DNA from 2 places in the Aeromonas sp. 160P genome. Region 2 is predicted to be linked to the other one. Evidence: predicted binding sites of a transcription regulator. Region 2 holds the regulator's gene; the other holds the start of a gene.
The links. Region 2 encodes LexA, which represses DNA repair genes until DNA is damaged. Its sites were predicted from a motif close to ANCTGTNTNNNNANACAGNT; they were not measured.
Positions count from the first base shown of each region.

Region 1: the regulator LexA is predicted to act here: its motif matches at 1,516-1,535, upstream of hutI (imidazolonepropionase).

Region 1 is NZ_JBUXKV010000001.1:1,098,067-1,102,249, forward strand. It holds gene can (carbonate dehydratase) at 16-675, shown strand; gene hutC (histidine utilization repressor) at 687-1,391, shown strand; gene hutI (imidazolonepropionase) at 1,545-2,780, shown strand; gene hutG (formimidoylglutamase) at 2,773-3,735, shown strand; gene hutU (urocanate hydratase) at 3,789-4,183, shown strand, end outside.
Region 2 is NZ_JBUXKV010000001.1:851,916-856,098, forward strand. It holds gene plsB (glycerol-3-phosphate 1-O-acyltransferase PlsB) at 1-1,009, opposite strand, end outside; gene lexA (transcriptional repressor LexA) at 1,214-1,837, shown strand; gene ACY8FN_RS04085 (hypothetical protein) at 2,321-2,536, shown strand; gene ACY8FN_RS04090 (SCO family protein) at 2,744-3,370, shown strand; gene ACY8FN_RS04095 (MATE family efflux transporter) at 3,373-4,183, shown strand, end outside.

The DNA.
Region 1 (4,183 bases), 250 kb from region 2:
TGATGGAGAGCAGAAGTGAAACTGTTGAACGACCTGTTTACCAACAACCGTGAGTGGGCCGAACGGATCAAGGCCGAAGATCCCGCCTTCTTTGCCACCCTCTCTGCCCAGCAGGCCCCCGAATACCTCTGGATCGGCTGCTCCGACAGCCGGGTTCCCGCCAACCAGCTGATGGGCTTGTTGCCGGGGGATGTCTTCGTCCACCGCAACGTCGCTAATCTGGTGGTGCATACCGATTTCAACTGCCTCTCTGTGCTGCAATACGCGGTGGAAGTGCTCAAGGTGAAGCACATCATCGTCTGCGGTCACTACGGTTGCGGCGGCGTCAAGGCCGCGATGCAGAACCAGGAGCTGGGTCTCATCGATAACTGGCTGCGCAACATCAAGGATGTCTACTTCAAGTATGGCGAGCAGCTTGAAGCCATCGAGGATGAGCACGAACGCTTCGACTACCTGTGCGAACTGAACGTAGCCGAGCAGGTAGCCAACGTCTGCCACACCACCATCATCCAGAATGCTTGGCGCAAAGGGCAGGAGCTGGCCATCCATGGCTGGATCTACGGGATCAAGGATGGCTTGCTGCACGATCTCGATCTCTGCATCAGTGGGCCGGATCAGATCCCCGATGTCTACCGCGCCTGGCCGGACATGCGTCCGCCCCACCGCCGCCGCTAGGGAGCTTCATGGTGGCGCCAGCCCTCTATCTGCAGATAAAGCAGCACATTCTGGACCGGATCCGCGAACGCCACTATCAGGCGGGGGACCGGATCCCGACCGAAGCAGCCCTGTGCGAGCAGTTCACCGTGAGCCGGATGACGGTCAACCGGGCGCTGCGCGAACTGATGGCGGAAGGGTGGCTGGTGCGTACCGCCGGTTCCGGCAGCTTCGTGGCGGACAGGCGTACCGAATCGCCGCTGCTGGCCATTCGCAATATTGCCGACGAGATCGCCGAGCGCGGCGGTGAGTACAGCGCCCGGGTGATCCGCTTGCAGCGACTGGCCGCTGACGAGAAGGTGGCGGTACAACTGGGGCTGCGGGTTGGTGCCCCGATCTTTCACAGCCTGATCGTCCATCAGGCCGATGGCGAGCCGCTGCAGTTGGAGGAGCGCTTCGTCGATGCCGGGCGCTTGCCGGGCTATGGCGAACAGGATTTCACCCAACAGACCCCCAACCGCTATCTGATGGAGGTTTGCCCCCTGTCGGAGATGGAGCACGTGGTAGAAGCCGTGCTGCCGAGCGCCGGTGAGGCGGGATTGTTGCAAATTCGCGTAGATTCCCCTTGCCTGTTGTTGCACCGGCGCACCTGGTCGGAGGGGCATCTGGTCTCCTACGCCCGTTTGCTCTCCCCCGGTTCCCGCTACAAGCTCAGCTCCAAGACTCAATTAGAGTGATTGTCTATACATATCGATTTTTCCAAGCCCACCTCCGGTGGGCTTTTTTGTGCTTAAGCTCTAAGTTTGATGCTGTTATCAGGATGTGAATTCTGCTCTTTCTTTCATCATAGAGATCGACTATAAGTATATGTATATACATTTGAGGTCGCTATGAATAAGGAACTGTTGAACTGCGAGCGGGTCTGGCTCAACGTGACGCCCGCCACTCTGAATGACGAGCTGGTCGACTACGGCCTGTTGCCGCCTCACGCCATCGGCGTGAAGAATGGCAAGATCCACGCGCTGGTACCGATGCAGGATCTCAAGGGCTCCCATCCCGCTCATTGGCAGGATATGCAGGGCAAGCTGGTCACCCCCGGCCTTATCGATTGTCACACCCATCTGGTCTTCGCCGGCAGCCGTGCCGAAGAGTTCGAGCTGCGCCAGCAGGGAGTGCCCTATGCCGAGATCGCCCGTCGGGGCGGTGGCATCATCAGCACGGTGCGTGCGACCCGTGAGGCCTGCGAGGATCAGCTGTTCGAGCTGGCGTTGCCGAGGGTGAAATCCCTGATCCGCGAAGGGGTCACCACGGTGGAGATCAAGTCCGGCTATGGCCTCACTCTGGATGATGAACTCAAGATGCTGCGGGTGGCCCGCCGACTGGGGGAGGCGTTGCCGATCCGGGTCAAGACCACTTTGCTGGCTGCCCATGCGGTGCCGCCGGAGTATCGCGACGATCCCGACAGCTGGGTCGAGACCATCTGTCAGGAGATCATCCCGGCCGCCGCCGAGGCGGGGCTGGCCGATGCGGTGGACGTTTTCTGCGAGCACATCGGCTTCTCGCTGGCCCAGACCGAGCAGGTCTATCTGGCGGCGGATCAGTACGGCCTGCCGGTGAAGGGGCACATGGATCAGCTCTCCAATCTGGGAGGCAGCACGCTGGCAGCCAACTTTGGCGCCCTCTCGGTGGATCATCTGGAGTATCTGGATCCGGAAGGGATCCTGGCGCTGGCCCATCGCGGCGTGGTCGCCACCTTGCTGCCCACCGCCTTCTACTTCCTCAAAGAGACCAAGCTGCCGCCGGTCGCCGCCCTGCGCAAGGCGGGTGTGGCGATGGCGGTCTCCTCCGACATCAACCCGGGCACCGCCCCCATCGTCTCGCTGCGGATGGCGATGAACATGGCTTGCACCCTGTTTGGCCTGACCCCGGTGGAGGCGATGGTCGGGGTGACCCGCCACGCTGCAAAAGCGCTCGGCGAGCAGGCACGCCTTGGTCAGCTCAAGGTGGGGATGGCGGCCGATGTCCTGATCTGGCACTGCGCCCATCCCGCTGAAATCAGCTATCTGGTCGGCGTCGATCAGCTGGCAGGCCGCATCTTCAACGGCGAGGAGAGCCTGCATGCGTGAGTTGAACCCTGTGGATATGAGTCTCTGGCAGGGACGGCAGGATCCGGAAGATGGCGAGTTAGCCCTGCGCTGGCACGACAAGGTGCAGCCCTGGGCCGCCGGGGCACAAGAGGCTGCCGGGGCACAAGAGGCAGCTGGTGTAGTGCTGCTCGGCTTTGCCTGTGACGAAGGGGTGCGCCGCAACAAGGGGCGCATTGGCGCTGCTGGTGCGCCGTTGGTGGTGCGCAAGCTGCTCGCCAACACCGCCTGGCACCTGAATCACCCCGTCTACGATGGCGGGGATGTGAGTTGCCCCGATGGCGATCTCGACGCTGCCCACGGCCGTCTGGCCCAGCGGGTCGCCACTGCACTCGATCTGGGCCACGTCCCGCTGGTGCTGGGGGGCGGCCACGAGGTGGCCTTCGGCAGCTGGAGCGGCCTCAACCGTCATCTGGGCGGGAGTGGCAAGGTCGGCATCATCAATTTCGACGCCCATTTCGATCTGCGGATGAAGCTGGAACTGGCAAGCTCCGGCACCCCATTCTTCCAGATTGCCGAGCAGTGCGCCGCTCAGGGCACGCCGTTTCATTACGCCTGCCTCGGGGTGGCCGAGACTGCCAATACCCAAGCCTTGTTTGCCCGCGCCGAGGCGCTGGGAGTGTGGCATGTGCTGGATGAGGCGATGACTCAGGCCGAGCTGCCAGCCTTGCTAAGCGGGCTGGACGCCTTTATCGCCGAGTGTGATCACCTCTACCTCACCATCGATCTCGATGTGCTGCCCGCCGCCGTGATGCCGGGGGTGAGCGCCCCCGCCGCCCGTGGTGTGGAGTTGGCGGTGATCGAACCGCTCATCGCCCATATCCGCGCCAGCGGCAAGCTGCGGCTTGCCGATCTGGCCGAGCTTAACCCGATGCTGGATCAGGATAACCGCAGTGCCCGCGTGGCTGCGCGACTGGTTCATCTGTTGACCCGTTAACCCTTTGGCCGCAGGTCGCCGAAGGCACCCTATTGATACAACAAGGAGTGTGTATGTCTGTGCAACAGCAGGATCCCCGTACTGATTCCAGAACTGACCCTAACCGCGTGATCCGTGCCCCGCGCGGCACTGAACTGACCGCCAAGAGCTGGCTCACCGAGGCGCCGCTGCGGATGCTGATGAACAATCTGGATCCCGAGGTGGCCGAGCATCCCCAGTCGCTGGTGGTCTATGGCGGCATTGGCCGCGCCGCCCGTAACTGGGCCTGCTACGACAAGATCGTCGAGGTGCTGACCCGGCTGGAGGAAGACGAGACCCTGCTGGTGCAATCCGGCAAGCCGGTCGGGGTATTTCAGACCCACAAGGATGCGCCGCGGGTGCTGATCGCCAACTCCAATCTGGTGCCCCACTGGGCCAACTGGGAGCACTTCAACGAGCTCGATAAGAA
Region 2 (4,183 bases):
TGCCTGCCGCGATATGGGGCGGCACCATCCCTTGGTGGTAGATGACGTAGGAGAGCAGCAGGTAGTCCATGTGGCTGCGATGGCAGGGGACATAGACAATCTCGTGCCCTTCCTGCGCCAGCTGGCGTACCTTCTCGGCGCCATTGACCGACAAACCGCGGTAGAGCTTGTTCCACAGCCAGCCGAGGAAGCTCTCGCCCAGGCGGATCAGCCGGTAGGAGAAATCGGAGGCAATCTCATCCATGTAGCCGTGGGCGCGCTTTTGCGCCTTCTCGAGGCTAATGTTCTCGCGCTGGGCTTCTTCTTCAATGGCTTGCTGGATCACCCCTGAGTCGAGCAGCTGTTTGAACAGCAGATTGCGGTTGGGCAGTTTCGGTCCGGTGGCGGCCAGCTGCTGGCGACTGAAGTGGGTGCGGGCCACGCGCGCCAGCTTGTGGGCGATGGCTTCATCGGTGCCGTGTTTGTCTGCCATGTGGCGCAAAGAGAGCGGCGGCGAGAAGCGCACCAGATTCTCACGACCCTTGAGGATCACGATCAGCGCCTTCTTAAGCCGGTTTGGCGCCAGGCTGCTGATGATGTTGAGGCCGGAGGCCTCTTCCCCTTCCCGACCCGGGGCACGGCCCCAGAACAGAGTAACGGGCACCACCTGGATATCCAGCTCGGGATCCTGCTTGTGCAGATCCAGCAGCTGGTGGAACTCTTGCAAGAACGGCAGCGGCTTGCTGCGCTTGCCGAACAGGGGAGGCGGACGATCCAGACAGACGTAGCGCGGCAGCAGCTGGCCATTGAGCTCCAGCGGGGTGAAGGGGCCGGGCAGACCGAGATCCTCGCAGCACTGCTGCAAGGTCATCAGGTCGGTGATCGAACTGGTTTTCAGGGCATAGACAATGGGTCTGTCCGGGTCCAGATTGAGCTCGGTGATGGGATTTTCCGGCAAGCTCTTGTGATTGACCAAGCCACTGACCGGCCATTGCAGGATGGCTCTGGATATCTTCTGCCCTATGGACATGTGCGTCTGCTCTCCAAAAAAATGCGGCGTGAGCATAGCAAATCGGTAGCCCCTTGTCGCCGAGAGGTACGATGAGTCGGCTGCGCGAGATCAAAACAGTGATAAATGCAGGGTGGGTTGCGACAAATGTCAGCTGTGCCTTGCCTTGGCTGGCACACTGTATATACTGCCAGTGTGCTGTATAAAAAAACAGGTGCCAATGCTATGAAACCCCTTACCCCCCGCCAGGCCGAAGTGCTGGAGCTGATCAAGGTAAACATGAGCGAGACCGGTATGCCGCCGACTCGTGCCGAGATTGCCCAGAAGCTTGGTTTTAAATCGGCCAATGCGGCCGAAGAACATCTGAAGGCCCTGGCCAAGAAAGGGGTCATCGAGATCATGCCGGGCACGTCCCGCGGCATTCGCCTGTTGCTCGAAGAGGAAGAGGTACTGGCAGAGAGTGGTCTGCCGCTGATCGGCAAGGTGGCCGCCGGTGAACCCATTCTGGCTCAGGAGCATATCGAGAGCCATTATCAGGTGGATCCCGCCCTGTTCCATCCGCGGGCAGATTTTCTGCTGCGGGTACAGGGAATGAGCATGAAGAACATCGGCATTCTGGATGGTGACCTGCTGGCGGTGCACAAGACTCAGGATGTGCGTAATGGTCAGGTGGTGGTCGCCCGTCTCGATGAGGATGTCACCGTCAAGCGCTTCCAGCGCAAGGGCAGTCAGGTATGGTTGTTGCCGGAGAACGAAGAGCTATCCCCCATCGAGGTGGATCTCTCCTGCCAGCAGCTCACTATCGAGGGGCTGGCGGTTGGAGTGATCCGCAACGCCGACTGGATGTAGTTCTTCCCTCCAACTGCGTTTGCCACACGGCCTCCTTCGGGAGGCCGTGCTGTTTCTGGCGCACTTTCCCTGTCATATCAAGCAGATCGTCGGCGGTGGCATTTTTGTCCTGCGTGACCGGTTACCAATCATCTATTTCAGATATATGCTCAGATCAGTGCCCTGTCGCCGAGACGGGGCTCGGCTCCTCATGCAGGCAACGTCAATGAGCCGTTATGGGAGGGCCGGTAACAACGAGAATCGGGCAGTACACCTTCACGGGATATGAAGGGGGAGTGGGGAGATCCCGAGCCCTGTCGGGCAGAGGGGACCACTCGTAGGGTTGCAGTTAGTTGTGACGGGCCTGACGATCGCTCAGGCCGATGCAGCAATATGACCTGTCGGTCAAGGAGGACTGGTATGGCATCAAGATCGCCATGGGATTCAGAGGTGGTAGTTGTACCATCGACATCGTCTATCACCCGTTGTGTCAAAGGTAGCCGGATGACCTGGTTTTATGGTCTCTGGTTACACCACAAGGGGTCACACTGGACACTCTGGTTGGGATGCCCGAAGGAGAAGGTGGTGCGCCTGGTGTTACTGTTCAAGCGGGGTCATGGCGATCGCCAGGGGGAAGAGGGCGTGCTGGCCCCGGTCATTCCCATCGGCGTGCGGGCCATCGGCAAGATGTTGCAGCAGGGACGCAACGCTCGCCCCTGAGCAGAAGAGGCAAGCAGACGCACACCTAACCGGCACCCGAGGGGCCGGTTTTTTTATGGTCTGAACTGGCGAGCAATTGTGCCAAATGGTCGGTTCCTGACTGTGCGAGACACAAGGTTGGCCCACCTTGCTGGCTCGCTGGGGTACAATGCTCCTCTTGTCCGGTCACTGCTGGCCATCTACCTCGAACTTAAAGGGTCTCTTGTGATGATGAAGCTCCGCTATCCCCTGCTTTTTCTGCTGCTGACAGGTTGCCTGATCCTGGCGTTCTACGCCACCCAGCCTGAGCAGCCGCAACAGGCTGACTACTATCCTGCGGGGCGGGATATCAACGATTTCGCCTTTACCGATGCGGACAACAAGCCGTTCACCCCTGCCAACCTGAAGGGGCACTGGACCTTTCTGTTCATCGGCTATACCTTCTGCCCCGATATCTGCCCCACCACGTTGGCAGATATGCGCTCTGTGTATGACCAGCTGAAGAAGATGGCCCCCAACAGTCAGGTGGTGTTTATCTCGGCAGATCCCCAGCGTGATGACATTCCCCGTCTCAAGACCTACACCGCCTTCTTCAATCCCGAGTTCAAGGCGGCCACCGCCCCCCACGACAAGCTGTTTCCGTTCGTGCGCAATCTGGGGCTGATCTACTCCATCGCCAATCAGGGGGAGAAGGATTACCTGATCGATCACTCCGCCTCCATCGTGCTCATCAATCCCAAGGGTAAGCTGCAGGGGGTATTCCGCCCGCAGGTGGCGCCGGGTGAGGTACCAAGGGTGCAGATGGCCACCATGTTGTCTGATTTTTCCCGCATGATGAAGCTGGCTGGCTACTGAGAATGACCCAGCCGGTTGCCCCATGGTGGCGTGATCCTTCCCGTCACCGTGCGGTCTTTGTGCTTGCCCTGCCCATGGTCTTCTCCAATATCTCCACTCCCTTGCTGGGGCTGGTGGACACCTGGGTGATCGGTCATCTCGGTCAGGCCTGGTTTCTGGGGGGCGTCTCGGTCGGCGCGACCCTGATCAATCTGATCTTCTGGCTGCTCGGCTTTCTGCGGATGTCGACTACCGGACTGACGGCGCAGGCCCACGGTGCCGCCGACGGCCGCGCCCAGCTCGATACCCTGCTGCGGGCGCTGGGGCTGGCCATCGCCATGGGGCTGATGCTGCTGTTGTTGCTCTTTCCCCTGTTACCCCGACTGATCGCCCTGAGTGGCGGCTCGGCAGAGGTGCAGCTCTATGCTAGCCACTATGTTGAGGTGCGGATCTGGAGCGCGCCGGCGGCGCTCTGCAATCTGGTGATCATGGGTTGGCTGCTGGGGATGCAGGATGCCCGCAGCCCCATGGTGATGCTGATCCTCACCAATCTGGTCAATATGGCGCTCGATGCGCTGTTTGTGCTGGGGCTCGGCTGGCAGGTGCGGGGTGTGGCGGCGGCCTCGGTCATGGCGGACTACTGCGCGCTGGCCGCCGGGATCTGGCTGGTGCGCCGTCAGCTGCGGCAACTGGCGCCGACGGTGTGGCAGGATGGCTGGCAGCGCTGGCGGCAACTTGCCCCCATGGTGCGGCTGCTCGGCCTCAATCGCGATATCTTCCTGCGCTCCCTCTGTTTGCAGCTTTGCTTTGCCTTTATGACCCTGCAAGGGGCGC